2 regions of the Arthrobacter sp. K5 genome follow, and region 2 is predicted to be linked to the other one. Evidence: predicted binding sites of a transcription regulator. Region 2 holds the regulator's gene; the other holds the start of a gene.
The links. Region 2 encodes HrcA, which represses chaperone genes, less so after heat shock. Its sites were predicted from a motif close to TTNGCACTCGNNNNNNNCGAGTGCNAA; they were not measured.
Positions count from the first base shown of each region.

Region 1: the regulator HrcA is predicted to act here: its motif matches at 15,985-16,011, upstream of ABRP34_RS06945 (FmdB family zinc ribbon protein).

Region 1 is NZ_CP159279.1:1,545,274-1,565,277, reverse strand. Features, by position in the region: gene ABRP34_RS07005 (hypothetical protein) at 119-493, shown strand; gene ABRP34_RS07000 (ABC transporter ATP-binding protein) at 531-2,498, shown strand; gene ABRP34_RS06995 (hypothetical protein) at 2,495-3,103, opposite strand; gene ABRP34_RS06990 (GuaB3 family IMP dehydrogenase-related protein) at 3,195-4,331, shown strand; gene ABRP34_RS06985 (glycerol-3-phosphate dehydrogenase/oxidase) at 4,421-6,172, shown strand; gene ABRP34_RS06980 (PTS sugar transporter subunit IIA) at 6,223-6,711, shown strand; gene ABRP34_RS06975 (SURF1 family protein) at 6,838-7,692, shown strand; gene ABRP34_RS06970 (DUF3817 domain-containing protein) at 7,689-8,189, shown strand; gene guaA (glutamine-hydrolyzing GMP synthase) at 8,277-9,866, shown strand; gene ABRP34_RS06960 (AAA family ATPase) at 10,026-14,312, shown strand; gene ABRP34_RS06955 (hypothetical protein) at 14,309-14,560, shown strand; gene cpaB (Flp pilus assembly protein CpaB) at 14,654-15,253, opposite strand; gene ABRP34_RS06945 (FmdB family zinc ribbon protein) at 15,601-15,888, opposite strand; gene ABRP34_RS06940 (5-formyltetrahydrofolate cyclo-ligase) at 16,036-16,647, opposite strand; gene galU (UTP--glucose-1-phosphate uridylyltransferase GalU) at 16,736-17,641, shown strand; gene ABRP34_RS06930 (GNAT family protein) at 17,648-18,268, shown strand; gene ABRP34_RS06925 (hypothetical protein) at 18,395-19,369, shown strand; gene ABRP34_RS06920 (NAD(P)H-binding protein) at 19,403-20,004, shown strand, end outside.
Region 2 is NZ_CP159279.1:799,688-809,388, reverse strand. Features, by position in the region: gene lepA (translation elongation factor 4) at 1-1,152, shown strand, start outside; gene hemW (radical SAM family heme chaperone HemW) at 1,192-2,421, shown strand; gene ABRP34_RS03510 (DUF4870 domain-containing protein) at 2,504-2,923, opposite strand; gene ABRP34_RS03505 (DUF3097 domain-containing protein) at 3,056-3,907, opposite strand; gene hrcA (heat-inducible transcriptional repressor HrcA) at 4,119-5,132, shown strand; gene dnaJ (molecular chaperone DnaJ) at 5,191-6,318, shown strand; gene ABRP34_RS03490 (16S rRNA (uracil(1498)-N(3))-methyltransferase) at 6,321-7,091, shown strand; gene ABRP34_RS03485 (GerMN domain-containing protein) at 7,143-8,060, opposite strand; gene ABRP34_RS03480 (PhoH family protein) at 8,406-9,506, shown strand; gene ybeY (rRNA maturation RNase YbeY) at 9,490-9,701, shown strand, end outside.

The sequences.
Region 1 (20,004 bases), 750 kb from region 2:
CGCGCCGGCGTGGCGTCTGGCCGGAGCAGCAGCACTTCTGGCAATGGTGGTTTCCTGCAGCCAGCCTGGAACCGGACAGAATACGGACGTCAGCCTCGAATCAGCTAAATCCAAAGTCATGTCCTTGGAGCAGGAAATCCTGGGGCTGCTGCCTGAGAATGCGGTCTTGTCCACGTTCGCCCACGATACTTCCAGCCTGATGCCCTGCGCTGGCGGGGACCGGCGCAAGTGGACCGGGGACGCTGTAGCCGAAGTTGGGGCCGGTGTGGACCGCGGTGCCATCCTGGATGAGGTCGTGGAGTTGATGGCGGCCAGGGACGGCTGGAAGGTGGAAGACGGTGCGACCCCGCACGGGGCGCGGCGCATCGACCTCCTGCACAGCGACGGCACGCACCTGTTCGTGTCTTTTGAGGACGGCCCGGAATCGCTGAGGGTCGCAGGCTACAGTGCCTGCTTCGACTTCCCGGAGTACGAATACGGCGAGGAGTACTAACCGACACCGTCCCGGGGCGCGGCACTAGGCTGGAGCCATGTCCCAACCACGCCATCCCGCCGAACTGAACCCGAAAAGGGAACCCCAGCGGCGGTTGGCACTGAAGCCCTATGCGCGGGCCGTGGCCCAGGTCCTCCGCGTCAGTTTCCGCGCATCGCCAGGTGCCGTGCTCATGAAAGTGGCCGGATCGCTGATCTCGGCGGTCCTGCCCCTGGTCACGACGTACTTCGCCGGCCTGACCACCACTGCGCTGGCCGCCGCCTATAACGGGGACGCCGGCGCCGGGCAGCAGGCCATCGTCTACGTCATCATCACCGCCGCGCTGGGCCTGTTCTGGGGAGCCTTCAGCAGCGTGGACCGCTACATCCAGCAGCTCATGAGCTTCAGGGTGGGGGCCATCGTGGGCGACCTGATGTACGAGCGGTTCCTGGCGCTGGACTTCTGGCGTTATGACGACAAGGAAACGGTGGACCTTTACGACCGCGCCAAGCGGTTCTCCGATTCCTATGCCAGGGTCCTGGACCGGATCGCGGCCATCTTCACCCAGCTGGTGTCTGTGATCCTGGCCATCGGTGCACTGCTGCTGGTGAGCTGGTGGATCGCGGTGATCGTGCTGGTGGCGATCGTGCCCAGCGTGTACCTGCAGTTCAAGCTGTCCCGCGAGCAGATCGCGCACTGGAACACCCAGGTGGATTCGCGGCGGCAGCGGCGGATGATCGAAACCAACCTGCTCCGCCCGCAGCACATTGCCGAGATGCGCCTGTACGGGATCGTCGGGTACCTGATGGGCCTGCGCTCCCGGCTCCGGGACGCCGACGAGAAGCGCCGGCTGGACTTCCAGAAGCGGTACATCCCCAAGCAGTTGGCGGCCGACGCCCTGCAATACGCCGCGGAGGTTGTCTCGCTCATCTGGGTGGTGGGCCAGATCATCGCCCGGGCCCAGCCGGTGGGCCAGTTCCTCTACGTCCAGCAGATCGTCAGCCGGGCCCTGTCCACCGCGAACAACCTGGTGTCCTCGCTCAGCTCCATCGACGAGGACCTCGCCAACCTCAAGGACTATGAGCTGTTCATGGCGCTGCCCGTGCATTCCAGCCACGCGCCGCCGCTGCTGCAGGCTCCCAAGACAGTCGAGCTTCGGGACATCCGCTTCACCTACACCGGCAGTGACATCGAAGTGATCCGCGGCATCAGCATGACCATCAGCGAAGGCCAGCACATCGCCATCGTGGGGGAGAACGGCGCCGGCAAGTCAACGCTGATCCGCATCCTGGCCGGGCTTTACCGCCCGGATTCCGGCCAGGTGATGCTCGACGGCGTGGACCTCGCCGCCGTCGACGTCACCTCCTGGCACCGCCACCTGGCGGTGCTCAGCCAGGAGTTCCTTAAGTACGAGTTCGCCACCGCAGCCGAAAACATCCTGTTCGGCGACGTCGACTCGCCCCGGAACGACGAGCGGATCAGCCGCGCGGCCGCCGATGCCGAGGCCCTGGATTTCATCAACAAGCTGCCCAACGGACTGGACAACCACGTCAGCAACTGGATGGAGGATCCGCGCGGCCGCAAGGGCAGCGGACTGAGCGGAGGGCAGTGGCAGCGGCTGGCCATGGCGCGGAACTTCTACCGGAACGCCTCGTTCATGGTCATGGACGAGCCCACCTCCGCCATCGACGCGCTGGCCGAGCACAGGATCTTCACCCGGCTGTTCGCCGAGCGCAGCAGCACCATCATCGCCATCAGCCACCGGCTCGCCACGATCGAGAAAGCGGACATTGTGTACATGCTGGAGGACGGCCGGATCGTGGAGCAGGGCACGCACCGGGAACTGGTGGCACTCCGCGGCCGCTATTTCCGGATGTTCGAGTCCCAGCTCAGTGTCCCCACCAGCCCCCTGACCTCGCAAGTCCAATCCGGCTCCCTGCCCTCGCAAGCTCGGCCCGGGGCCCTCGCCGAATCGGCTCCCCAGCCAGGGAGCCCTGCTGGTGTGGGCCCAGAAGCCGGCGGCTAGGATTCCTCCACCACGGTGGTCCGGACCCGGGCCAGGCTGGGCCGCGGCGGAACGCTGCTGAACCCGAATGTCACCGGAGGGTTGATGGGGGACAGCGTTCCCGCGTCCGTGCCTTCCCAGCGGACGGCGGCGGAGCCGATGTGGTGCAGGTCGCTCACGCCGTAAAACTCGAGCCTGCCGTTGCCCGCCGTGCCGAACGTCCGGGCTCCCGGGCTGGCCACGGCCGCCAGCGGGCTGACAGCGGTCAGCCAGCGGGTGTGCGCGGCAAGCGGCCTGGGCACCGTCCGCAGAAGCGCACCCAGGAGGGCCCGTCTCCCGATCCCGGCCCGGATTACCAGGGGACCGGCGTCGACCCTTAACGTCTGCCCGGCCAGCACGGCAGCGGCGTCGACGACGCGGACCTCCTCGAAGCTGTAGGTGGCGGCAATGAACTCAGCCACGTCCCCGGTTGGAGCCAGCAGTATCCGACGCCCCGACGGCAGCTGGACCATCGCATCCGCGAACGGCCCAAAGGGCGACTCCTGCCAGATCCCGACCACCGCGCGCAGGCCGGAGGCGGTTCCGATGCCGGCGATGTGTCCGTCGAAGATCCAGCGTCTGCCCATCCGGCCACTGTAGCCAACGCCCGCGTCGTCGGGGCGTGCCTCCCGGTGTCCCGGTCCTCAGACAGGCGTTCAGCTGGGATAACCTAGAGCAGTGACTTACGAGATTGAGATTGGCCGTGGCAAGCGTGGGCGTCGTGCCTACTCCCTGGACGACATTGCGATCGTCCCCAACCGTCGCACCCGTGACCCCAAGGATGTCTCCGTCTCGTGGCAGATCGATGCCTACAAGTTCGACATGCCCGTCATCGCGGCACCCATGGACTCCGCCATGTCCCCCGCGACGGCCATCACACTCGGCAAGCTCGGCGGCCTGGGCGTGCTGGACCTTGAGGGCCTCTGGACCCGGTACGAGGATCCACAGTCCGTGCTGGACGAGATCGGGGCGCTGGCCGACGAAACCAACAGCCCGGCCGTCACCCGCCGGATGCAGGAGCTCTACCAGGCACCGATCCAGCCCGAGCTGATCACCTCGCGCCTTGCCGAAATCCGCGCCGCGGGCATCACCGTGGCCGGGTCGCTGACGCCGCAGCGGACCCAGGAACACTACAAGACCGTGGTGGCCGCCGGCGTCGACATCTTTGTGATCCGCGGGACCACGGTTTCCGCCGAGCACGTCTCGAAGGACCACGAGCCGCTGAACCTCAAGCAGTTCATCTACGAACTCGACGTCCCCGTCATCGTGGGCGGTGCCGCCGGCTACACGCCCGCCCTGCACCTCATGCGCACCGGTGCGGCCGGCGTCCTGGTCGGATTCGGCGGCGGCGCCACCACCACCACGCGCCGCGCCCTCGGCATCCACTCGCCGATGGCCTCCGCGATCTCCGACGTCGCCGCCGCCCGCCGCGACTACATGGATGAGTCCGGCGGGCGCTACGTCCACGTCATTGCCGACGGCGGCATGGGCACCTCCGGCGACATCGTCAAGGCCATCGCCATGGGCGCCGATGCCGTCATGCTCGGCACCGCCCTCGCCCGGGCGGAGGAGGCCCCCGGAAAGGGCTGGCACTGGGGCCAGGAAGCCCACCACCTGGAACTGCCTCGCGGCGACAGGGTCAACATCGGAACCGTCGGTCCGCTCGAAGAGGTGCTCTTCGGTCCGGGCCACCACACCAACGGAACCTCCAACCTGATCGGTGCACTCCGCCGCTCCATGGCCACCACCGGCTATTCGGACCTCAAGGAGTTCCAGCGGGTCGACGTCGTGGTTTCGCCCTACGCCGGAAACTGATCCACAGCCCTCCACCCGCACCCTGCCCATCGGCAGACGTACGAAGTACTCTGGTGAACTACAGCGTTCGATGAGGATGGAGGCCCGTCATGACCGGTTTCGGTGAACGTCCGGCGGCGAACAGGGGAGCGTTGGGCCCCGAGGCGCGGGAGGCCGCGCTTGCCGCGCTGAAGGCTTCGGCGGAGCCGGGCAAGGAACTGGACATCCTTATCGTCGGCGGCGGCATCGTCGGCACCGGGGTGGCCCTTGACGCCGTGACCCGCGGGCTGAACGTCGGCATCGTGGAAGCCAGCGACTGGGCCGCCGGGACGTCGTCCCGGTCCTCCAAGCTCATCCACGGCGGCCTCCGTTACCTGGAAATGCTCGACTTCGCCCTCGTGAAGGAGGCGCTCCAGGAACGGGGGCTGCTGCTTTCCGAGCTCGCCCCGCACCTTGCCCGGCCGGTGCCGTTCCTGTACCCGCTGACCAAACACGTCGTCGAACGGCCGTACATCGGCGCCGGCATAGCGCTGTACGACATCATGTCGATTTCCGGCGGGCACAAGCGCGGCGTTCCGTTCCACAAGCATCTCTCGCGCCGGGGCACACTGCGGGCCGCCCCGAGCCTGAAGGACGACGCCTTCATCGGATCGATCCGCTACTACGACGGCCAGGTGGACGACGCCAAGTACGTGGCAAACCTGGTGCGGACCGCCGCCTACTACGGGGCGCACGCGGTCAACCAGACCGCCGTCGTCGACTTCCTGCGCGAGGGCGAGCGTGTGGTGGGCGCCAAGGTGGTCAACCGCGAAGACGGATCCCACTTCAACATCCGCGCCAAGCAGGTCATCAACGCCACCGGGGTCTGGACCGACGAAACCCAGGCCATGGTCACCGAGCGGGGCCAGCTGAAGGTGCGCGCCTCCAAGGGCATCCATCTGGTGGTGCCGAGGGACCGTTTCCAGTCGACGGTCGGGCTGATCCTGCGGACCGAGAAGTCCGTGCTGTTCGTCATCCCGTGGGGGCGGCACTGGATCATCGGCACCACCGACACCGACTGGCGGCTGGACAAGGCCCACCCGGCGGCGTCCAGCAAGGACATCGACTACCTGCTGGAACACGTCAACAAGGTCCTCAAACGCCCCCTCACCCGGGAAGACGTGGAGGGTGTCTACGCCGGGCTGCGGCCGCTGCTGGCCGGGGAAAGCGACTCCACGGCCAAACTCTCCCGCGAGCACATCGTGGCCCATCCCGTGCCCGGCCTGGTGGTGGTGGCCGGCGGCAAGTGGACCACGTACCGAGTCATGGCCAAGGATGCCGTGGACGAAGCCGCCCGCAGCATGGACGAGCGCGTGCCCCCGAGCTGCACCGAAACCATCCCGCTGCTGGGGGCCAGCGGGTTCAAGGCTGCCTGGAACCGCCGCAACCGGACTGCCGAGGAATCCGGGGTGCACGTGGCACGCGTTGAGCACCTGCTGAACCGGTACGGATCCATGGCATCGGAGGTGCTTGCGCTCATCCAGGACCGGCCCGAACTGGCGGAACCGCTGCCCGGCGCGGACGACTACCTGCAGGCCGAGGCTGTCTACGCGGCAACCCACGAGGGCGCCCGGCACGTGCACGACGTCCTGACCCGGCGCACCCGGATTTCCATCGAGGCGTGGGACCGCGGTGTGTCTGCCGTCCCGGTAGTCGCTAAGCTTATGGGAGAAATTCTTGGCTGGAGCGATGCGCAGCGGGAAAGCGAAATCAAGCATTACCTTGCGCGGGTGGAAGCCGAACGGCTCAGTCAGCAGCAGCCCGATGACGAATCGGCCGATGCTGCCCGGCTGGGCGCGGAGGACATCGTCCCGCTCCGCTGAGCTCGCAAACCGCCGCCGGACAGGCCCCGGCCTCACTGAAGGGACACCACTTGGCGGAACCACTGGACCGTTACGACGCGGAACTCACCACACCGGACATGGTGATCCTCGAAATGGATGCCGAGGACAAAGTGGATGCGGCCGGCCAGCTGGCCCGGAAACTCTACGATGCCGGCCGCGTCTCAGACCTCGAGGGCTTCCTGGCGCACGTCAACGCCCGTGAGCACCAGCTGGCCACCGGCCTGCCCGGGGGAGTTGGCCTGCCGCACGCCCGCAGCGAATTCGTTTCCGAGACCTCGATCGCCGTCGGAATCACCAAGTACGGCAAGGCCCTGGACTTTGGCGCCTCTGACGGCCCGGCCACCGTGGTCCTGCTCATTGCCACGCCGGCGAGCTCGTTCTCCGACCACCTTGAGGTGCTCGCCACCCTGGCCAGGTCGCTGTCCAAGGAATCGTTCCGCGAATCGCTGCGCCGGGCCTACGACGCCGAGGTCATCGCTGAGCTCATCAACTCAAGCCTGGTCTTCTTCGACCACTAGAGATTGGGGCAGGCCCTTTCGTGTCGACTTCGTCGCCACGCAGGGACCCCGCTGCCCCACTCTAGGGGCAGGCCCTTTCGCATTCTCGTTTCGTTGTTCTACACAAGGACGAAGTAACGTTAAGGGGTGTGGAAAACAGCCCTCCAGCCCCGGTGGATCGCAGGCCTGGTCTTTGCGATCGCCGTTTCGGGTGTCTTTGTGCTCCTGAGTCAGTGGCAGTTCGGCCGTTCCACGCAGCCCGAAGTACCTGTCAACCCCGCCACGGAGCAGGTCCAGGCCTTAACGAAAACCCTGCAGCCCGGTGACTTCTTCCGTGGTTCGGTGGCGGACCAGATGGTCGAGGCGTCCGGCACCTACGACCCGGCGAAGCAGGTCCTGGTTGCGGGCCGGCTGAAGGATGGCAAGACCGGATACTGGGTGGTCACGGCCTTCGCCGTGACGGACGCCCCGGTGCTCAAGGGCGCGGCAGCCTCACCTAAAACCTACATACCGGTGGCCCGCGGCTGGATCGCTGACCCCGCTGACGCCAGCGCTCCGCCGTCGGGCGTTATCAGGCTGACCGGACGGCTTCTGCCGTCCGAAGCTCCGGTGCCCAACGCGGCCCCTGAACCCGGCCACGCGTCGGCAGTCTCCGTGGCTGAACTCATCAACGCCTGGAACGTCAGCAGTTACCCCGCGTTCGTTTCCGCCACGGCGGAAAAGTCAGGAACGGCCGACGTCGGTGCTGCCGCCGGCAGCGGCCTGGAGCCGCTCAGCATCCCTGCCCAGCCGCCGGCCGAGAAGGTCAACTGGCTGAACCTGTTCTACTCCGTGGAGTGGATCGTTTTCGCCGGATTTGCCCTGTTCATCTGGTGGCGGCTGGTCAAGGACGATTACCGCAGAAGCCTCGAGGACGCCGAGGACCACGACGCCGGTGGCCACAGCCACGACGGGCCAGAAAATACCCAACCCAACGAGATCCAACAAAAGGTACAGCCATGATCGAACCCAAGCCGGCCATCCAGCCCTCGAACCCCACCGGGGCGGCGAAGAAGCGACGCTTCGGCGGCACGGAGGCACAGATCCGCTCCGCCCTGAAGTTCTACAAGGTCATGGCCTACCTCACGGGTGCCATGCTGCTGCTGCTGTGCGCGGAGCTGGTGGCCCGCTACGGCTTCGGCCAGTACCTCTTCGCCGGCGGAACGGACGCCCTGACCGGCCAGCCGTTCGGCTTCGGCTTCGCGCAGGCGGAACCGAAGGGCGTCCTTGGCGGGTTCAACGTGTCCGTGACCGTTCTCATCGTCCACGGCTGGATGTACGTCGTGTACCTCATGTCCAACTTCCGGCTTTGGACGCTGATGCGCTGGCCGTTCGCCAAAATGATCCTGCTGGCACTCGGCGGCGTGGTCCCGTTCCTGTCCTTCATCGTGGAGAAGAAGTTCCACGCCGAAGTGGAGGCCGAACTCGCCGCCAACCCGCAGGCCGCCAGCCGCTACTGATCCCAACCGCTGCTGATCAGCGTTCCGTGCGTCACAGCGGGCCCGCTCAAGATGCGTCGGGGCAATCACGCAAAGTAGGCTAGTACGGTGACTACTCCCACTGCATCCCAAACTTCCCAGAAGCCGGTGCTGGTTGTTGACTACGGTGCCCAGTACGCGCAGCTGATTGCCCGCCGCGTCCGGGAAGCGAATGTGTATTCGGAAGTGGTTCCGCATACCTACAGCACTGAGCAGCTCCTGGCCAAGAACCCCGCCGCCATCATCCTCTCCGGCGGACCCGCCAGCGTCTATGCCGATGGTGCCCCGAGCGTCGGCGCCGACCTTTTCGAGGCCGGTGTTCCGGTCTTCGGTATCTGCTACGGCTTCCAGGCCATGGCCAACGCCCTCGGCGGCAAGGTGGACAAGACCGGCCTGCGGGAGTACGGCTCCACCCAGACCACCATCCTCGGCGAAGGCCGTTCCGTCCTCGAAGGAATGCCGCAGCACCAGAACACCTGGATGAGCCACGGTGACTCCGTACACGAGGCTCCCGAGGGCTTTGAGGTGCTGGCCACTACAGCGGGCGCTGAAGTTGCCGCCTTCGCCAACGAGGAGAAGTGCCTGTACGGCGTGCAGTGGCACCCCGAGGTAAAGCACTCGGCCTACGGCCAGCAGGTCCTGGAGAACTTCCTGTTCAAGGGCGCCAAGCTGGAACCGAACTGGACCACGGGCAACATCCTCGAGGAGCAGGTGGAGCGCATCCGCAAGCAGATCGGCGATGCCCGTGTCATCTGCGGCCTCTCCGGCGGTGTGGACTCCGCTGTTGCCGCAGCCCTTGTCCAGCGCGCCGTCGGCGACCAGCTCACCTGTGTCTTCGTGGACCACGGGCTGCTTCGCGAAGGCGAGGCCGAGCAGGTGGAGCGCGACTTCGTTGCCGCCACCGGTGTGAAGCTCTACGTGGCCAACGAGCAGGAGCGCTTCCAGGCCGCACTGGCCGGCGTCAGCGACCCCGAGACCAAACGCAAGATCATCGGCCGCGAGTTTATCCGTGCGTTCGAAGAAGCCGAACTGGCCATCATCGCCGAGGCAGCTGCACACGGTGAAAAGATCAAGTTCCTCGTGCAGGGCACCCTGTACCCGGACGTCGTCGAATCCGGCGGCGGCGAGGGCGCAGCGAACATCAAGAGCCACCACAACGTGGGCGGACTGCCCGAGGACCTGCAGTTCGAGCTCGTTGAGCCGCTGCGCGCCCTGTTCAAGGACGAGGTGCGCGCCGTGGGCGCCCAGCTCGGCCTGCCCCAGGAGATCGTTGGCCGCCAGCCGTTCCCCGGCCCCGGCCTGGGAATCCGCATCGTCGGCGAGGTCACCAAGGAACGCCTGGACCTGCTGCGCAAGGCAGACGCCATCGCCCGCGCAGAACTGACCGCTGCCGGACTCGACAACGACGTCTGGCAGATGCCCGTGGTTCTCCTCGCGGATGTCCGGAGCGTGGGTGTCCAGGGCGACGGCCGTACCTACGGCCACCCGATCGTGCTGCGCCCCGTCTCGTCCGAGGACGCCATGACGGCCGACTGGTCGCGGCTTCCCTACGACCTGCTGGCCCGGATCTCCAACCGAATCACCAACGAGGTCGACGGCGTCAACCGCGTGGTGCTCGACGTCACCAGCAAGCCGCCGGGAACCATCGAGTGGGAATAGCGTTGTGAAAATGGCCGGCCTCCGCAGGGAGGCCGGCCATTTTGCATTCCCGGGTATCGGATCCGGGATGGCGGGCAACGGTGCGAAATGCGCCGCAACTTGGGCCGACCCAGTGTTGCGGTCTCTCAACCGCGGCGGTTTCCGGCTACGCTCGAAACTATGCCCGTATGGTCCAAGGCGTCACGCGCAAGCTCAGAAAAGAAGGCAGTAGTGTCAGTAGGTCAGGTCGACTCCGAGGGTTCGGAGGAGCTCAGGAAGTGGCTGTCCGGGCTCAAGCCCGTTACGGGGGCAGACACCATGCTGCGCTTCACCAAAACGCCCGAGGGTTCCATCGACCTCACCCACGCGCACCCTTCGGGCCTGGCGCAGCTCATGGCCGGTCGCCGGACGCGGCTCTCCACGCTGATCCGCGACCAGCAGCAGTACGTCGTGGCCGCCCGGGCCTGCCGGAACCTGCGCTCGAAGATCTTCGAACTGGCCAATGACCGCGGCATCGAGGCCGGGTACTTCTCGGCTGGCACCGTGGTGTGGACCTCCGCCGTGGGCGGGAAACCGCAGCGCGTCTCGGCGCCGGTGATGCTGACGGCCATGTCGCTCACCATCCGCCCCGGGGAAGACGACTACGAACTTCAGCTCACGGAGCAGGCCCGCATTAATCCGGCCCTGGTCCGGCACCTGAAAACCATCCACGGGATCGTGTTCGACGTCAACGCCGTGACACGGATGGCGTACAGCACAGCCCGGTTCGACCCCCTGCCCGTGCTGGACCGGATCAGCACCCTGGTCAAGCCGATCCACGGTGCTGACGTGGAGCACAACCTGCTCGTCTCGACCTTCGCGGACCTTTCCGGCAACCTTGACGATCCGTGGATCAACGGGCAGAACGCGCTGGTGGCCTCGCTGGCCAAGGCCGCGTCCGGCGAAATCGCCGATGTGCCTGCGCTCCAGCCCGGGCGCTTTCCCAGCGTGGACGAGCGGGACCCGGCCGAGGAGCTGCTTCTCCTGGACGCCGACGCCGACCAGCAGTATGTGATCGACGCCGTCAGGGCAGGGGATTCGCTGGTGGTGAGCAGCCCGCCCGGCACCGGCCAGACGCAGACGGCGATCAACACCATCGGTGCGCTCGTGGACGAAGGCAAAACCGTCTTGGTGGTGGGGGACCGGCGTGCCAGTCTCAACGAAGTGGCCGGACGCCTCGAAAACCTGGGCTTGGACTCCATCCTTTTCCAGCTGTCCGGAAACGCAACACCGCAGCAGCTCAAGGGCCAGCTGGTGCGTGCCATTGTGCGCAATGAGAAGGCCCAGCAGCCGCAGCTCGGGAGCCTGCACAAGACGCTGACCGAGCACCGCCATGCGCTGGTGGACCACGTCGCGTCGCTGCACAACGTGCGGCAGCGGTGGGGCTGCTCGCCGTACCAGGCCATGCAGTCGCTCGCGGAGCTGACATCCATCCAGCCCGCCCCCGCCACCACCGTCCGCCTCAAGCGCAGCGTCCTGGACAGCATCCTGGACCGCGAGGAGCTGGCCGGCCGGCTGAAGCGCGCCGCCGAACTCGGTGCGTTCAGCAGGGCATCGACCACCAGCCCCTGGCACGGTGCACGGCTGGTGACCCGCAAGGAAACCGAGGAAGCGCAGGAGCTGGCGCGTGCGGTGGCGAACAAGCTGCCGCTGCTGCAGGAACGGATGAAGGACGTGGCCAGCCACGCCGAAATCCGCCTGGGCACCACCTTCGCCGAATGGGGCTCCCAGCTCAAACTCCTGGTGGCCGTCCGCGAAAGCCTGGACAAATTCACCCCGGACATTTTTGACCGCCCCGTGACCGACCTGATTTCCGCGACGGCGTCCTCGTCCTGGCGCAGGGAACGCGGCATCGACATGGCCTCCATGCAGCGGTCCCGCCTGCGCCGGGTGGCCAAGGAATACGTCCGCCCGGGCGTGCACATTGCCGATCTTCACAGTTCGCTGGTGCTGGTCCAGGAACAGCGCGCCCAGTGGGCCGGATACGCCACCACACAGCGGCATCCGGCGGTGCCGTCCGGCCTCGCGGAAATCAGCATCATGCACCGCGGACTGACCCGCGAGATGAAGATGCTGGGTGATGCCCTGCGGCACACGGCTGCGGGCGGTTCGCTCGAAAACATTCCGTACCCGGAGCTCATGGAGCGTCTGGAACGGCTGGTCGCGGACACACAGACGCTGCAGACCCTGCCCGAGCGCACCCTGCTCATCGAAAACATGCGCGAGCACGGGCTGGGGGAGCTGTTGGCAGACCTCTCGGAGCGCGAGGTCGGCGCCGAATCCGTCGCTGCCGAACTTGACCTGGCCTGGTGGCAGTCGGCGCTCGAGGCGATGATCAGCGGTGACGACTACCTGGCCATGTCCGACGGCGATGCGCTGCGCCAGCTGGAGGCCGAGTACCGGCTCGCGGACAACGCACACATCGCCAGCGGTGCCGGGCGGCTGCGGTGGAAGCTGGCTGAGCGCTGGCGCGCGGGCATCGAGGAGCATGCCCGCCAGGCGGACCTGCTCCGGAGCCTGCTCAAGGACGGGCGGGTCACGCTGGCCGCGCTGACGGCGCAGGCACCGGGCCTGGTCCCCATGCTGGTGCCAGTCTGGTCGGTCAGCCCCTACCTCATGACCGGCCTCCTGCCTGCCGAGCAGAAGTTTGACGCTGTGGTGATCCTCGACGCCGAAGCAACCTCGCTGCAGGCGGTCCTCCCGGCCGTCGCCCGCGCCAAGCAGGTGATCGCCTTTGGCGACGACAGGATCGCCAGCCCCCGCACCTTTACCGTTGCCGTGGAGCGGCTTGCCGCCGGCGAACAGTCGCACCAGAGTGTCGAAAGCGCGTTCACCGCACTTTCGGCAGTGCTGCCGACGGCGCCGCTGCGCTCTGTCTACCGCGCGGTGGACGAGGACCTGGTGCTGCAGCTGAGCAAGAACTTTTACGACGGACGGCTCCGCCGGCTCCCCGAAGGGCAGTCGGCCACGGGACTGGACCGTGCCCTGACGGTGGAGTACCTGCCCGACGGCACGGGACTGCCCAGCGCCGACCACGAGGGCGTCGAATCGGTGGTGGCCGAGGTGAACCGGGTGGTGGAGCTCGTGTTCGAGCACGCGCGGCTCCGTCCCCGGACATCGCTGGCGGTGGTGACCGCCAGCCTCCGGCACGCGGCACGGATTGGCGAGTCCATCCGGCTGCAGCTGCCCAACCATCCGTCGCTGTCCGGATTCTTCACGGCAGGTGATGAATCCTTCCGGGTTGTGGACCTGGAGCGTGCCCAGGGGCTGGTCCGCGACCGCGTGATCTTCTCGCCGGGCTACGGGCGGACACCGCACGGCCGCGCCCTGCACAGCTTCGGTCCGCTGTCCACCGAGGGCGGCCGGGCCAAGTTCGCCCTGGCCATGACCCGGGCACGGCAGTCGCTCCACGTCCTGACGTGCTTCAAACCGGAGGACCTTGACCGGACACGGCTGGCCCACGGCGCCGTCGATCTCTTCGAACTTCTGGACCGGGAGATCTCCGGCAACACGGACCTGGGGACGCCTGCGTCCAGGGCAGCGGCAAGTGAACAGGCGTTGGGCGCTGATCCGCTGGTTGCTGATCTCGGCGACCGGCTGCGTGCCCGCGGTGCCCGCGTATGGCACCAGTACGACGGCGCAATCGACGTAGTGGCCGCGGCCGACCCGCTCAGCACCATGGGCCAGGACGAAGCCGACATTCCACGCCCGGTAGCCATCGAATCGGACGGCACCGAGCAGTACCGGCAGATGACAGTCCGGGAACGCAGCCGGCTGCGCCCCCAGCTGCTGGAGCGGCTCGGCTGGCGGTACATGCCGCTGTGGACCATCGAGGTCTTCACAGATCCTTCGGCCTGCGCCGACAGGATCGGCGGGTACCTCGGGCTTGAGAAGCCTGCCCCTGCGCTGCGTTCCGTGGGGGCGCCGGGATTCTTCCTGGATGACGACGTCAGTACCCTTGCGGTGGGCGACTTGGAGCCCGAACAGGGGGAGGAGGGCCCGTACCAAGACACAGACGGCAGATTCGGTGACGACCCGAACGGTCACGATGCGGACCAGAGCGGCCGGGAAGCACCCGACCAGGGCGCCGCCGAGGCGGTCCTGGCGGACGCGCACTCCTCGGATGCGGACCAGACTCACGCTGATCCGACAGGCGCTGACCAGAGCGACTTTGATCTGGCGGGCGCCGGTCAGAGCGACGCTGACCAGAGGGACACTGACCAGAGGGACGGTGTCCAGAGGGACGGTGACCAGAGGGACGGTGTCCAGAGGGACGGTGACCAGAGGGATACGGATCATGCTGGCGCCGGCCAGGCGGACGGCGACAGGGACGATTCCGATTCCGACGCAGCCCGCGCCGGAGTAGGCTTCGGCTCTGGGCCCGGCTTGGAACGGCCAGGCACGGAACGGAAGGAGGGCCCGCTGTGACATCCGACGGCGGGGCCGAGCGCAACAACGGGACCGGGCGCAAGGATGAGACCGAGCGCAAGAATGCGCAGTCCGTAAGCCAGGAGACGCCCGCAACGTCTCGCCGCGCCAAGACGGGCGGGCAGCCGAGGACCGGCGTGGTCCCCAAGAGGGCAGCCGAGGACGATCCCCGGACCTGGGGCGACGCAGAATCCGGCAACGACCACGACGCTTGGCTGAAGGAGCAGAAGCCCCCGCACTGGGGCTGAGCAACCGGGCAAACACGCTGCGGAATCCCGCGAGCGGGAGGATGCCTGCCAGCGACAGGATTCCCACCAGCCAGGGGAATCGCACGGGCCGGCTCACCGGGCACCGGATCCCACCAGTACGAAAAACAGCTTTCCCTGGGTTGACGCCCCCGCCAAGGCACTGGCCTGCGCAGGGGTGGCGGCCACCACCAGCAGCCCGTCCGAATCCCCGGCAGCAAGCCACTGGCTGGCCTGGCCTTCCTGGCCGGAGGTCCACAGGACGGGAACTGACGTGGCGAGCACCTTCGAGGCTGATGCCTGCTCATAACCGTTGCCGCTTGTCAGGACGACGTTCACGAGTTGTCCGGGAGACACCAGCTGGATGGATGACGGGTCCGCCATCCGCAGCGGCACCGCAGCGGACCCGGGCGGCGCCCCCGTCAGCAGGCCTGGCCCCACCAGCTGCGCATCAGTAAGGAGCTGCCCCTCGCGAAGCGGCACTGCCAGCTGCCTGCCGTCCACTCCGGAGCTGTCCGCGAAAGTCCCGTCCGGCACCATGGCCGGCGGAACGCTGACGGTCCTGACATCAGTTCCGGCCAGGTTCGCTCCGGCTGGAAGGTCACGGGTAGCGGCCAGGACACTCACGGTCTGGGCAGGGGCAGGAGTGAGCTGGTGGACGGCGATCCCCGCGGCCGCGCAGAGGAGGAGTGCCACGGCAAGACGGCGGTTACGGTTCAGCCATCCCGCGAAGCGCCGTCCGCGCGGGCGCGGGCGGGCGGCAGAACCGGGCAATGTGCTGCCGCGGCCGGGACGAACGGCCGGGCGGGATGCCCTTGCAGGGAAAATTCCGGTAGCTGGCATGCCGCCACGCTAGTGGCCATCCCTCGCCTCACGACAGGTGCAGGCAGGCGTATGTGGAAAAGGCGCTCCGAGGCGCGTCGGAAGGCTGCCCGCACCGACGCTTGAGGCCGGCGGAAACCCGGCCGAAGCAATAGAGTCCGGCCGGGTAATCCCGGCCGGACTCTATTAGCTTGAAGGCGGCCGGTGCCGCAGAAATCCGTCTAGCTCGCGGCCGCAGCTGCCGGGGCAGCGGATGATGCAGATGACGAGGAGGCTGCCGGGGCGGCCGGCGCTGACGCAGCGGGGGAGGGCGAGACGGTGCTTCCCTTGGAGTCGCGCGAATCAGTCCGGTAGAAGCCGGAGCCCTTGAAGACCACGCCGACGCTGTTGAACTTCTTGCGCAGCGTGCCCTGGCATTCGGGGCAGGACGTCAGAGTGCTGTCGGTGAAAGACTGCACGATGTCGAAAGCATGGCTGCAATCCTTGCAGGCATAGGCATACGTGGGCACTGTAGATCCTCCTCTTGGACAAACGACAGGTCCCGTGCTGCCTGGCTTCATTTCCCGGATTCTCCTTGACGGATCACCGCGGCGGAAATGCCTCCATTAGCAGTCGCAGGGCCTGAGTGCCAATTCTATCACCCCGCCCGGGCGAGGTCACGCGAAGGCTACCAGCCCTGAGGGCATGAGGACTGCCTCGACGGGACGGTCAAAGTCCTCAGCCGGGATGGACTGAGCGGGCAGGAGTTCGGAGTCATAGATGATGGCGGCCTTCGGAAGGTGCAGGCCGCCGGCGTTGGCTGCAGCCAGGAACTTGTCGTAATAGCCGCCGCCCTGTCCAATCCGGTTGCCGCTGCGGTCCACCGCCGTTGCCGGCATGAACATTCCGGCCGCAGTCCGCACCGTATCCAGGCCGTGGCGCTCACCGGCAGGTTCCTGGATGGGCGCATACCTGCTGCGGATGAACTCGCTGTCCGGCGTCCAGAAGACCCAGCTGAGTTCCCGGTCCGGTTCGCAGACCGGGAGCAGGATGCTGTGGCCGGCCTCATGCAGTGCGTGCAGCAGCGGAAGGGTTGGCGGTTCGAAATCGACGCCGAGGTAGGCGGTGAACGTGGCAGGCTTGCCCGCGGCGATGGCTTCGGCCCACGGCAGCCCATGGGTGGCGATGCCGTCGCCGGCGATTGAGAGGTCTGTTGCTGTCATCGTGGCCCGGATCTGCCGGTGCCGTGAACGGATCCCGTCCTTCGACGGCATGGTCCCTGTTGGCATGGATGTCATCCTTTGTCGCAGCGGCAGGCGGCCGGGCCGATGCCGGATGCATTTACCGTATGAATGTTCCCTCGGATAGATTAGACCAGTGACTTCCACTAATTGTTCAGTCCGCAAGGCCGTAATCCCCGCTGCTGGGCTCGGCACCAGGTTCCTGCCTGCCACCAAGGCCATGCCCAAGGAGATGCTGCCGGTGGTTGACAAGCCGGCCATCCAGTACGTCGTCGAGGAGGCTGTCAAGGTTGGCCTGAGCGACGTCCTGATGATCACCGGACGCAACAAGCGCGCGCTCGAGGACCACTTCGACCGCGTCCCGGCCCTGGAAGCGACGCTGGAGGCCAAGGGCGACACGGCCAAGCTGGAGTCGATCCAGGCCGCGAGCAACCTGGGCGACATCCACTATGTCCGCCAGGGTGACCCCAAGGGCCTGGGCCACGCGGTGCTGCGTGCGCGCCAGCACGTGGGCTACGAGCCGTTCGCCGTTCTCCTCGGTGACGACCTCATCGACGCCCGCGACGATCTCCTCAGCATCATGATCGATGTGCAGGCTAAGACCGGCGGTTCAGTGGTAGCCCTCATCGAGGTGGAGCCTTCCCAGATCAGCGCCTATGGCTGCGCGGACATCTCCGCAATTGATGGCGAAAGCTTTGTCCGGATTAACAAGCTCGTGGAGAAGCCGGACGTCGACGAGGCCCCCTCCAACCTGGCTGTCATAGGCCGCTATGTGCTCCACCCTGATGTCTTCGATGTGCTGGAAAAGACCGAACCTGGCCGCGGTGGCGAGATCCAGCTGACGGATGCCCTGCAGGAACTGGCCAGCCGGGACGGTGAAGGCGGCGGTGTGTACGGCGTGGTCTTCCGCGGCCGCCGCTACGACACCGGGGACAAGCTTAGCTACCTCAAGGCCTGCGTGGAGCTCGCCATCGACAGCGACGACCTCGGACCCGGTCTGCGTGCCTGGCTTCCGGAAGTTGCCGCCCGGCTGTCCAAGTAACCCTTCATGAGGGTCAGCCACATCTGGCCGGTCACGCTGGAGTGCGGGGACCTTGTCCTGCGGCCGATCAGGTACCGGGACCGGAAGGAGTGGACAGAGGTCCGTTCCCGCAACAGCGACTGGCTGGCGCCCTGGGAGGCCTCCAATCCGATCCCGGGCGGCTCGCTGCCCGATTACCGCCAGATGGTCAGGTCACTTAACACCCAGGCGGCCCAGGCCACGGCGCTGCCCTTTGTAATCGCGGAGTGGACACCCGGACACCGTGACCCCGTCATCGTGGGACAGCTGACGGTCTCCTCCATTGTGTGGGGATCAGCCCTGATGGCGACGCTTGGCTACTGGGTGGATCAAGCGCGGGCCGGGCACGGGATCGCTCCCACGGCGGTGGCGATGGCGACCGATCACTGCTTCCGGACACTTGGCCTGCACCGGATGGAGATCAACATCCGGCCCGAAAACGGACCCAGCCTGCGGGTCGTGGAAAAGCTCGGCTTCCGGGACGAGGGCTACCGTCCGCGGTACCTGCACATCAATGGGGAATGGGCAGACCACCGCTCTTTCGCCCTGACTTCAGAGGAAGTTCCGGAAGGCCTCCTCAGCCGCTGGCTGCGGGTCAGGCCCGCCTGACCGCTCACCGGCGGAGCCGCTGGTCAGGGCCGGGTTCTGTGCATAAGTCCAATGATTTGAAGCTCGGCCGCGACACACCGAGACGAATGCCACAACAGCCCCAACATTCCTCATACGGTTTTGTGTGTGGACTTCCCCCTTAGCAGCTCAGTCATCCTTGTGGCTGCTGTTGCGCTCTGGATCGTTTGGGTTGCCCCTTACGTGCTCCGCAACGGCCGGCATCAGTTCCAGGCTGCCGGAGACCTGACGTTGGAAAACGCCGACGCCGAAACTGCAAACCCGCAAGCCGGGACGATCGTGTATATGGCCGCCCAGCAGGAGAAACGCATGGACACCAGGAAGAGCAGCGAACCAGCAACAGGCCTCACCCCGGGTCCGTCCGGCAATAGGCCTGCCGCCATGGAGGCCGGTGCTTTTCGGATCCGCTACGGGCGGACGGCGATCGCCTTCGTCGGCTTGCTGTCCTTCCTGACGGCGATTGTCGCCGGAGTCCTGCGGCTGTTCGGGCTCGGCAACCCCTGGGTTCCGGCCGTGGCGTTCCTGACCGGTGTTGCCGCCGTCGTGGTTTTGCGGCGGCTTGCCGTCCGTGACCGGCGCAGGAAAGTCAGCGCCGCCTTTAAGGCGGCCATGGGCTCGCCCGTCAGCCGGGAGTCGTCCGTCGTGCCCCCCGCGGAGACGGAACCCGCCCCGGAGCCCGTGAAACCTCGGGAAAGCGCCCTCTTCGACGCCGAGGCAGAGGCGCCCAAGCCCAAGCCCCTCACCGCAGTGGAACTGCGCGAGGCTGCACTGGCAGTTGCCCTCGCGGCCGGCGACGAAAGCGCCGCCGCGCCTGTGCAGGGCCCGGTGGCTCCTGAAGCAAGCTGGGATCCGGTGGAGGTTCCCAGACCGACATATGTTGAAGCGGCCAAGGCCGAGCGTCCGGCGCCCGAGCCGCTGGCGTTGCCCGAGGCGCCGAAGTCCGTGGGCAAGCCTTCACTCAAGCAGGGTACGGCCGCCGCACCTCCTGCAGCTTCCCCGAATGCCGCGCCCGCCAAGCCGCTGACCAAGGCCCAGAGTGCGCTGAGCAACCTTGATGACGTCCTGCAGCGCCGCCGCGCGTAGCCTGACATCCATGCCGGCCCAGGCGGCGCCGGGATGAGCCGAATCTGCGTGGCCGGCGGCACTGGTGAGGCTGGCCGTGAAGTGGTGCGCCAGGCGCTTGGACTGGGGCACTCCGTCGCCGTTCTGACTCGGAACCCGCCGCTCCTGGACGCACGGGAGTATTACGACGGCGCCGCGTACTTCCGCGCGGATGTCACCACCGGAGAAGGGGTGCCGGAAGCGCTGGCGGGGGCCGACGTCGTCATCGACTGCCTGGAAGCGCGGACCGGCAAAGCACTCAGGCACTACGCGGCCGGCGGCGCGCTGCTGCTGGGCGAAGCCGCGGCGGCTGGCGTGGCCCGGGCCGTACAGCTTTCCATCGCTAACTGTGACCGCAGCGCCCTCACGTATTACCGATCAAAAGCGGACAAAGAGGGCGTGTACGCCCGGTCGCCGCTCGACACGCGCACTGTGCGGGCAACGCAGTTCCACAGCCTGGTGGCGGGGATTTTCGGTGCGGGTATCCGCATTGGCCTCGTGCCGGTGATCAAAGGCGCCCGGTTCCAGCCGATCGCCCCGTCCGACGTTGCGTCGGCGCTGCTGAAAGCCGCGCTGGAACCGCCGACCAGTGACGCCCACGCGTTGCGGACAATCGG
Region 2 (9,701 bases):
GAGCGGATCCAGATGATGTCCACCAAGGCCAGCCACGAACTCCTGGAAATCGGCGTCAGCTCCCCGGAGCCCATCCCGTCCAAGGGCCTGGGCGTCGGCGAGGTGGGGTACCTCATCACCGGTGTGAAGGATGTCCGCCAGTCGAAGGTGGGTGACACCGTCACCAACCTCGCCAAGCCCGCCGCGGAATCGCTGAGCGGCTATGCGGATCCCAAACCGATGGTGTTCTCGGGCCTCTACCCGCTGGACGGCACCGACTACCCGGTGCTCCGCGACGCACTGGACAAGCTCAAGCTGAACGACGCCGCCCTGATCTACGAACCGGAAACCTCCGCAGCACTCGGCTTCGGCTTCCGCGTGGGCTTCCTCGGCCTGCTGCACCTGGAGATCGTCCGTGAGCGCCTCGAACGCGAATTCAACCTGGACCTGATTTCCACGGCCCCGAACGTGGTCTACGAGGTCACGCTCGAGGACAAGAACGTGGTCACTGTGACCAACCCCAGCGAGTTCCCCTCCGGGAAGATCAACGAGGTCCGCGAACCCATGGTGGCCGCGACAATCCTCGCGCCCAACGAGTTCGTCGGTGCCATCATGGAGCTCTGCCAGGGCCGCCGCGGCGTCATGCGCGGCATGGACTACCTGTCCGAGGACCGGGTCGAGCTGCGGTACTGGATGCCCTTGGCCGAAATTGTTTTCGACTTCTTCGACCTGCTCAAGTCCAAGACGCGCGGCTACGCCTCGCTGGACTGGAAGGCCGACGGCGAACAGGTCGCCGACCTTGTCAAGGTGGACATCCTGCTCCAGGGCGAACAGGTGGACGCCTTCAGCGCCATCACCCACAAGGACAAGGCCTATGCCTACGGCGTAATGATGACCGGCAAGCTGCGCGAACTTATCCCGCGCCAGCAGTTCGAGGTGCCCATCCAGGCGGCCATCGGGTCCAGGATCATCGCCCGCGAGTCCATCCGCGCCATCCGCAAGGACGTTCTGGCCAAGTGCTACGGCGGTGACATCTCCCGTAAGCGCAAACTGCTGGAAAAGCAGAAGGAAGGCAAGAAGCGCATGAAGATGGTGGGGCGCGTGGAAGTGCCGCAGGAAGCCTTCATCGCCGCCCTGACCACCGACGAATCCAAGGACAAGGCCAAGAAGTAGTGGTGAAAACCGTGGCTGCAATCTCCGGAGGCCGCACGCATGCCTAGCGTTCTTCCCCTGGGTGACCCCGCGCCGTCGGATGGCCTCCTGCCGGAGCAGGCGGCCAGCGGGGCAGCCAACCGGGCCTTCGGGCTCTACGTGCACATCCCGTTTTGCGCGGTGCGCTGCGGTTACTGCGACTTCAACACCTACACCGCAACCGAGCTTGGCGGCGGCGCGTCCCAGGACGCCTACGCCTCCACCGCCATCTCGGAGGTGGACTTTGCCGCGCGGGTCCTTGGGGAGTCGGGCCTGCCTGCCCGCAAGCTGAGCACCGTCTTCTTCGGCGGCGGCACGCCCACGCTCCTGCCGGCCGAGGATCTGGCTCGAATCCTCCGTGCCGCCATAGACACGTGGGGGATCGAACCCGGTGCCGAGGTGACCACGGAAGCCAACCCGGATTCCGTCACGCCGGAGTCTCTGCAGCTGCTCGCGGACGCGGGCTTCACACGGGTCTCCTTCGGCATGCAGTCCGCCGTGCCGCACGTGCTGAAGGTCCTCGACCGCACCCACACTCCGAGCCGAGTCCCGCTCGTGGTGCAGTGGGCGCGCGACGCCGGACTCGCCGTCAGCCTGGACCTCATCTACGGCACGCCCGGCGAGTCACTGGACGACTGGCGTTACTCCCTGGAGACCGCACTCTCGTACCGGCCGGACCACATCAGCGCCTACGCATTGATTGTGGAGGACGGCACCAAGCTCGCCGCCCAGATCCGCCGTGGCGAAGTTCCGGGCATCGACGACGACGACCATGCCGACAAATATGAACTCGCCGACCGGATGATTTCCGACGCCGGCCTGCACTGGTACGAGGTCAGCAACTGGTCCGCGACGCCGCAGCAGGCGTGCCGTCACAACCTCGCCTACTGGCGCGGGGATGACTGGTGGGGCATCGGACCCGGCGCGCACTCGCATGTGGGCGGGGTGCGCTGGTGGAACGTCAAGCACCCCACCGCGTATGCCGGCCGGCTTGCCTCAGGCGCCTCGCCGGCGGCAGGTCGGGAGACCCTCGACGCGGAAACCCGGAGCGTCGAAAAGGTCATGCTGGAAGCCCGCCTATCCTCCGGGCTGGAAACCGCTGCGCTCTCACCCTCGGGCCGGAAGGCCGTGGCCGGGCTGATCGCCGAGGGCCTTGTGGTTCCCGAGGATGCCTTCAGGGGCCGCCTGGTTCTTACGCTGAAGGGCCGGCTGCTGGCCGACGCCGTGGTCCGCAGGATCCTGCCGGACTGAAGCTCCCGGAGGCGCCACCGGCGCAAGGCTTAACAACAGCGGCCCCAGAACCGAACAGGTCTGGGGCCGCTGTCTTGTGCGCTTACTTAATCCAGCGGAGGTTGTACTGGTACCGGTGCGGCTGGCCCTTGTTGACGTGGACGCCCGCGGACACCGCGAAGCAGGTCAGCGCAATCCAGATGAGCGTGGCCACGACGGCGAACAGATTGCCGACGACGGGAAGTAGCACCAGGAGGTTGGCCACGAAGGCTGCAATCGTCGGCGGCAGGGTGAAGTTGAGGGCTTCCTTGGACTCCTGCGCGGTGAACGGGCCGCGGTCGCGGAAGATGAGGTAAATCAGCAGTGCCGGAACACAGCCGAGGATGCCCCCGAAGTGCGCCAGGGTGGCCCACTGCCGGTCCTCGCTGGCGGTCAGCGGAAGCGCATTGGCCGGAACCCCATGGTACTGGGGCAGGTCCTGGCCGGACTGTGTGTCCCTGCGGTCGCGAGCGTCTTCTGCCACGGTGTCTTCCTTTAGCTTGCGTTGGTGCGATAGTGCGTTGGAGGCGCCGGGGCCGCGGTGCGGTGGCGCCGTACCAAGGATACCGGCCCGTACGGGCAATCGCGGGCCCAACGCCGATTCGCGGGATCGGATCTATGGAACAGTGAGGAAATCGATGACTTCTTCCACCCGGCCCAGCAGGGCAGGCTCAAGGTCGGCGTAGGTGCGCACGGCGCCAAGGAGTCTCTGCCAACCGAGGCCAATGTCTTCCTTCGTCTCGTGCGGCCAGCCGAAAGCCGTGAGGATACCGGTTTTCCAGTCCGTGCCGCGCGGCACCACCGGCCACTGCGGAATGCCCAGAACCGATGGCCGGATCGCCTGCCAGACGTCGACGTACGGGTGGCCCACGATCAGCACGTTCCCGGCGGCGCCGGGGGACGCCATCACGGCGTCGGCGATCCTGGACTCCTTGGAATCCGGGACCAGGTGGTCCACCAGAACGCCAAGCCGGCGGCCGTGACCGGGACGGAAGGAGGCAACTGCCGCCGCCAGGTCGTCGATGCCATGGAGGGGCTCGACGACGATGCCCTCCACCCGGAGGTCGTCGCCCCAGACTTTTTCCACGAGTTCAGCATCATGCTTGCCTTCAACCCAGATCCGGCTAGCTTTGGCGACCTGCGCGCGCTGCCCTTCCACCCGGACTGAACCCGACGCCGTCCGCGCGGTGCCCTGCCCTGCGGGCTTGGCTTTGGGGGCCGGGGGCATCAGGCGGATCGGCTGCCCCTCCAGGAGGAATCCGAAGCCCAGCTTGAAGGACCGTGACTTTCCGCGGCGGTCTTCGAGCGCCACCAGGTGCATGCCGCCGGACTTCTCCACACGGGTTACTGCGCCCACCCAGCCGGACTGGACGTCCTCGAGCACCATGCCGCGCTCCACCGGGACCTCGGGCAGGCTGTTCTTGGCGGGCGCTGCGATCTCCTGCGCGCCCCAGGTCTGGTACTGCATTCGTTCACCGCTCTGCACTCGGAAGGAGCCGCTCCGGCCGCGGACATGCCGCCGGGGGACAGGCGCCCGGAATTTCGCCCGGAGCGGTACCAATGCTAACAACGCGGCGACTCATATTAGACTTGTTAGCACTTAGGCATGTCGAGTGCTAACCACAGCGTTGCGGGCAGGATTAACGCCCGGCGCGGGTATGGCCAAAAGGAGGTGGACTGTGAGCGAACCACGGAAGCTAGAGGTGCTGCGCGCCATCGTGGAGGACTATGTCCATTCCCGCGAACCTGTCGGCTCCAAAGCCCTGGTGGAACGGCACCACCTGGGCGTTTCCAGCGCCACCATCCGGAACGACATGGCGGCGCTGGAGGACGAGGGCCTGATTACGGCCCCGCACACCAGCGCCGGCAGGATTCCCACGGACAAGGGTTACCGCCTGTTCGTCGACCAGATCTCGGCGGTCAAGCCGCTCTCCCCGGCGGAGAAGCGCGCCATCCAGACCCTCTTGGAGGGGTCGGAGGACCTCGATGACGTGCTGGACCGGACGGCCCGGCTCCTGTCCCAACTGACCAACCAGGTCGCCGTCGTGCAGTACCCGCACCTGAGCCGCGCCGTGGTCCGGCACATTGAATTCGTGCTGCTGGCGCCGCGGAAGGTGCTGATCGTTCTGATCGCCGACTCCGGCAAGGTGGACCAGCGCGTCGTCGACGCCGGACAGGACCTGTCCGACGACACGCTCGCCTCCCTGCGCACCCGGTTCCTGACCGGCGTGGCCGGCACGCCGGTGGCCATCCTGCCCCAGCACCTGGCCGCCGTCGTGGCCGGCTGCACGCCGGCCGAGCGCCCCGTTGCGATGGCCCTCGGCAAGGGACTGGAGGGCCTCGCCCACAACAGCCGGGAGGACCGGATGGTCCTGGCCGGAACGGCCAACCTGGCGCGGTCCAACGTGGACTTCCCGCTCAGCATCGGACCCGTGTTGGAAGCCCTCGAGGAGCAGGTTGTGATGCTGCGGCTCCTAAGCGACATGGCGCAGGACCCCCGGGGCGTGGCCGTCAGCATCGGCCGCGAAAACCCCTACGACGGGCTGGCCGAGGCGTCGGTGGTGGCCACCGGCTACGGCCCCGACGCCAGCGCCAAGGTGGGCATCCTTGGCCCCACCCGGATGGACTATCCCACCACCATGGCCGCCGTGCGCGCCGTGGCCCGCTACCTTTCGAGGATTCTGGGCCCGTGACCGCACGCCCCGGACATCCTTTGACCACAGGCAGTACAACCAGGAAGAGATACGAACTTTGAGCAGCCACTACGACGTTCTTGGAGTCTCCCCGGAAGCCACCGGCGAGGAGATCAAAAAGGCCTACCGCAAGCTGGCCCGCTCGCTTCACCCGGACGTCAACTCCGGGGAAGACGCAGCCGAACGGTTCAAGGCCGTCACCCACGCCTATGAAGTGTTGTCCGATCCGCAGAAGCGCAGGGTCTACGACACGACCGGTAACGAGAACGGCACCGACAACGGCTTCGGCGGCGGCGGTTACGCCGGCCAAGGCTTCGCGTTCCAGGACATCTTCGACACCTTCTTTGGCGCGGGCGGGACCTCCGGGCCCGCGTCCCGCGTCCGCCGCGGCCAGGACGCGCTCATCAGCGTCCGGATCGACCTGCGCGATGCCGTTTTCGGCGTCAACAAGAAGCTGGAAGTGGACACGGCCGTCACCTGCCCCACCTGTGAAGGCTCCTGCTGCCAGCCGGGCACGCATCCCGAGCGCTGCGACATCTGCGGCGGCAGCGGACAGGTTCAGCGGGCGGTCCGTTCCATCCTCGGCCAGGTCATGACCGCCGCCCCCTGCGGCTCATGCGAGGGCTTCGGCACGGTCATCAAGGACCCCTGCAACGAATGCAGCGGCCAGGGCCGCATCCGCAGCCGCCGTTCCCTGACCATCAAGGTTCCGGCCGGTGTGGCCACCGGAACGCGGATCCAGCTCTCCGGGCAGGGTGAGGCCGGCCCCGCGGGCGGCCCGTCCGGCGACCTTTACGTGGAAATCCGGGTCAACAACGATGCCACTTACGTCCGCGAGGGCGACGACCTCCACGCGACCCTGAACATTCCGATGACCGCCGCTGCCCTTGGCACGGAACTGAGCCTTGAAACCTTCGATGGCAAGCAGGAGATCGACGTCAAGGCGGGCACGCAGTCCGGCGAGATCATCACCCTCCGCGGCCTCGGCGTCACCCACCTGCGGGGCTACGGCCGCGGCGACCTCAAGGTCCACCTGCAGGTGGAAACCCCGTCCAAGCTCGACCCCGCCCAGGAGGACCTGCTCCGGCAGCTGGCCAAGCTCCGCGGCGAGCAGTTCTCCGAGGGCAAGCTTGCAGCCAGCGGCGGCGTCTTCGCCAAACTGCGGGACCGCCTCGGTAACCTGTAGCGGTGAGCAACCCCGTATTCTTCACCCCGGCCGGCGCGCTGGACGGCACGGTTCCCGGTTCTCTGTTCGTCCTCGACGGCGCCGAGGCCCGGCACGCGGTGACCGTCAAGCGCCTGGCGGTGGGGGAGCAGGTGGACCTGGCCGACGGCGCCGGCAAACGCATCACTGGAACGGTGACCGGTGCCGCCCCCGCCGAGCTGACGGTCGAATGCACCTCCGTCAGCGTGGAACCGCGGCCGGACGTGCGCCTGGTCCTGGTCCAGGCCCTCGCCAAGGGTGACCGGGATGAACTCGCGATCGAAACAGCCACCGAGTTGGGGATCGACGCCGTGATTCCCTGGCAGTCCGAACGGTCCATCGTCAGGTGGAAGGGTGACCGGGCGGCCAAGGCGCACGGGAAATGGCAGTCCACCGTGGCTGCGGCTGCTAAGCAGGCGCGCCGCGCCTGGATCCCTGAGGTGCGTCCCGCCGTCGACACCCAGGCCCTGGCAAAGACCGTGGCGGAAGCCGGCCTTGCCGTGATCCTGCACGAAGATGCAGTGACGCCGCTGCGGCGGGTCCTCTGCAAGTGGTCGGAGGAGCGCCAGGAGGCGGCCGACTCCGGAGAGATCCTCCTCATCGTTGGTCCCGAAGGGGGCATCAGTCCCCGGGAGGTCACCCGGCTGTGCAGTGCCGGGGCGGTCACGGCACTGTTGGGTCCGCACGTCCTGCGGTCATCGACGGCGGGACCGGCCGGCGTCGTGGTAGCAAGCGACGTCCTGGGCCGCTGGTAGCCTCAACCAGCGAACGCGCTAGCGACCGGTAAGCCCAGTGCACTGGGGGACTTAGCGAACGGTGAACCCGCGCGTGTCCACGTTGAGTTCGTCTTCAGGCTTGCCCGGGTCGATCTGGGAGACCCGCACCTCGTAGTTGCCGGGCGCGAGATTGACCGTGATGCCGAAGACTCCGGAGGCGGCCGGATCCGAGGCCGCCGTGGCCTCCCCAATCAGGTAGCTTTCCTTGTCGCCGTTGTCCTGGACCTTGAGGATGCGCCAGTGGAGTTTGCCGTTGGGGACGGTGCTTCGTCCGGAGATCTTGACCCGGCCGTCGCTGACTTCGGTGCCCTGCTGCGGATCGATGATCCACACCGGCGCCACCATTCCGGCACTGCGCGACGTGGGGGCACCGAGCTTGACGTGCTTGAAGGCCAGGTAATCGGTGTGCCCGTCCACCAGGATCACTACCTCGATCTGCTGGCCGGCGTCAATCAGGCCAGAACTGGCCCCCGCGGCGGTTGCGGTGTATACCAGTTGCTGGATGGCCCGCTGGGCCATGTCCGCGTCGAGGTTGCTGTTGAAGGCATCGGCGGAAACGTCCACGGTAATGACGTTGGTGCCCGAGATCGACGTCGCGAGGTTCTTGGGGTTCTGCCACGGCGTGAAGAAGTCCGGATCCAGCGGTGTCTCCGACATCATGGCGCGAAGGGCCCGCGTGATCGGGTTCTCATCGTCCGGCACGTCGCGGAACTCGCGGTACAGGAACACGTTGCTGTTGCTGCGCCCGATCCAGTAGACCGGCGCCTTGTTCGAGGACTGCGTCGTTTCCAGTGGCGCGCTGGTAGTGGGGACGCCGTCCGTGCCCGCCGCCCGGCGCGACGAGGACGTCGGAGAGTTGGCGGAGGTCACCGCGGGGTCAGGATCGGCGATGCACCCGGACATCAGCAGGGCAGCCGGAAGCAGCGCGGAGAGCAGCACGGAGCGCATCCGCGGTACTTTCCGTCCCGGAGTTCCTTGCTGACTGATGCTGGCGATCCCTTCGAATAGGCAGTTGCTGGCGGGCAGGCCGGACCGTTTCCGGCGAGCTCCTTTTCCAGCATTACACGAGTCTTTGGGGCACAGCGTGCCTTTCGCGGCAGGCGGCCGAACTGCAACGGGAACGATATGAGGCCGATACAAAGTTGATACCTAATTGCGGGAACGCGTTACGGAATTGCGGTCCGCTGTGACCTTCCGGGACGGCTGGCCGAGGCGTGCGCTGGCGTAAGATGTAAAGACACAAACGAGTTATATTCCGAACTGGAGGGAACTGAAGGCCTGCGGGCCGTCACCATGACTGAATCAGCCAACGGAAAGCGCCGCCTCAACACGGGGGACCGAACCACGGGCGAATTCCCCCATACTCTTCCCGGTGTCCGGACGGAGGTGGTCATCTTCGATAACTCTGATCAGATGGTGCAGTCGCTGGGAAGCCACGACGAGGCCCTCCGCTTCATCGAGGACCAGTTTCCGGCCGTCAGTTTCCACGTCCGCGGCAACGAACTCTCCATCAACGGACCCGCGGCCGATGTTCCGCGGATCATGCGCCTGCTCCACGAGGTCCGGGGGCTCGTGGCCCGCGGCACCATTATTACGCCGGCAGTTCTCCAGCAGCTGGTGTCGCTGCTCCGCAGCCAGTCGCTGCAGAACCCGGTAGAGGTGCTGACGCACGACATCCTGTCCAGCCGCGGCAAAACCATCAGGCCCAAGACGCTGAACCAGAAGAACTACGTGGACGCCATCGACGCGAACACGGTGATCTTCGGGATCGGCCCCGCCGGTACCGGCAAGACCTACCTCGCGGTGGCCAAGGCGGTGCAGGCCCTGCAGCAGAAGGAAGTCAGCCGGATCATCCTCACCCGCCCCGCCGTCGAAGCGGGCGAGCGGCTCGGCTTCCTGCCCGGCACGCTCAGCGACAAGATCGACCCGTACCTGCGCCCGCTGTACGACGCGCTGCACGACATGATGGACCCCGAGTCCATCCCCCGGCTGATGGCGGCCGGAACGATCGAAGTGGCGCCGCTGGCCTACATGCGGGGCCGGACACTGAATGACGCCTTCATCATTCTTGACGAGGCACAGAACACCACGCCGGAACAGATGAAGATGTTCCTGACCCGCCTGGGCTTCGGCTCCAAGATGGTGGTCACCGGCGACGTCACGCAGGTGGACCTTCCGTTCGGAACCCGCTCCGGCCTGCGCATCGTCGAGGAGATCCTCACCGGAATCGACGACGTCAGCTTCTCCGTTCTGGACGCCGCCGACGTCGTCCGCCACCGCCTGGTGGGGGACATCGTCAACGCCTACAGCATCTGGGACGAAGCACAACGCAACCGGGTCAAGCATTCCGTTCCCCGGGAACGACGGGAGAGCACGCATGAGCATCGAAGTTAACAACGAGTCCGGCATCCAGGTGGACGAAGCCCAGCTGGTGGCGCTGGCACGCTTCATCTTCGAGCAGCTGTACATCCATCCGCAGGCGGAGCTGTCCATCCTGCTGGTGGACGAGCCGGCCATGGAAAAACTGCACATCGAGCTCATGGATGAGCCCGGAGCCACCGACGTGCTCTCCGTGCCCATGGACGAGCT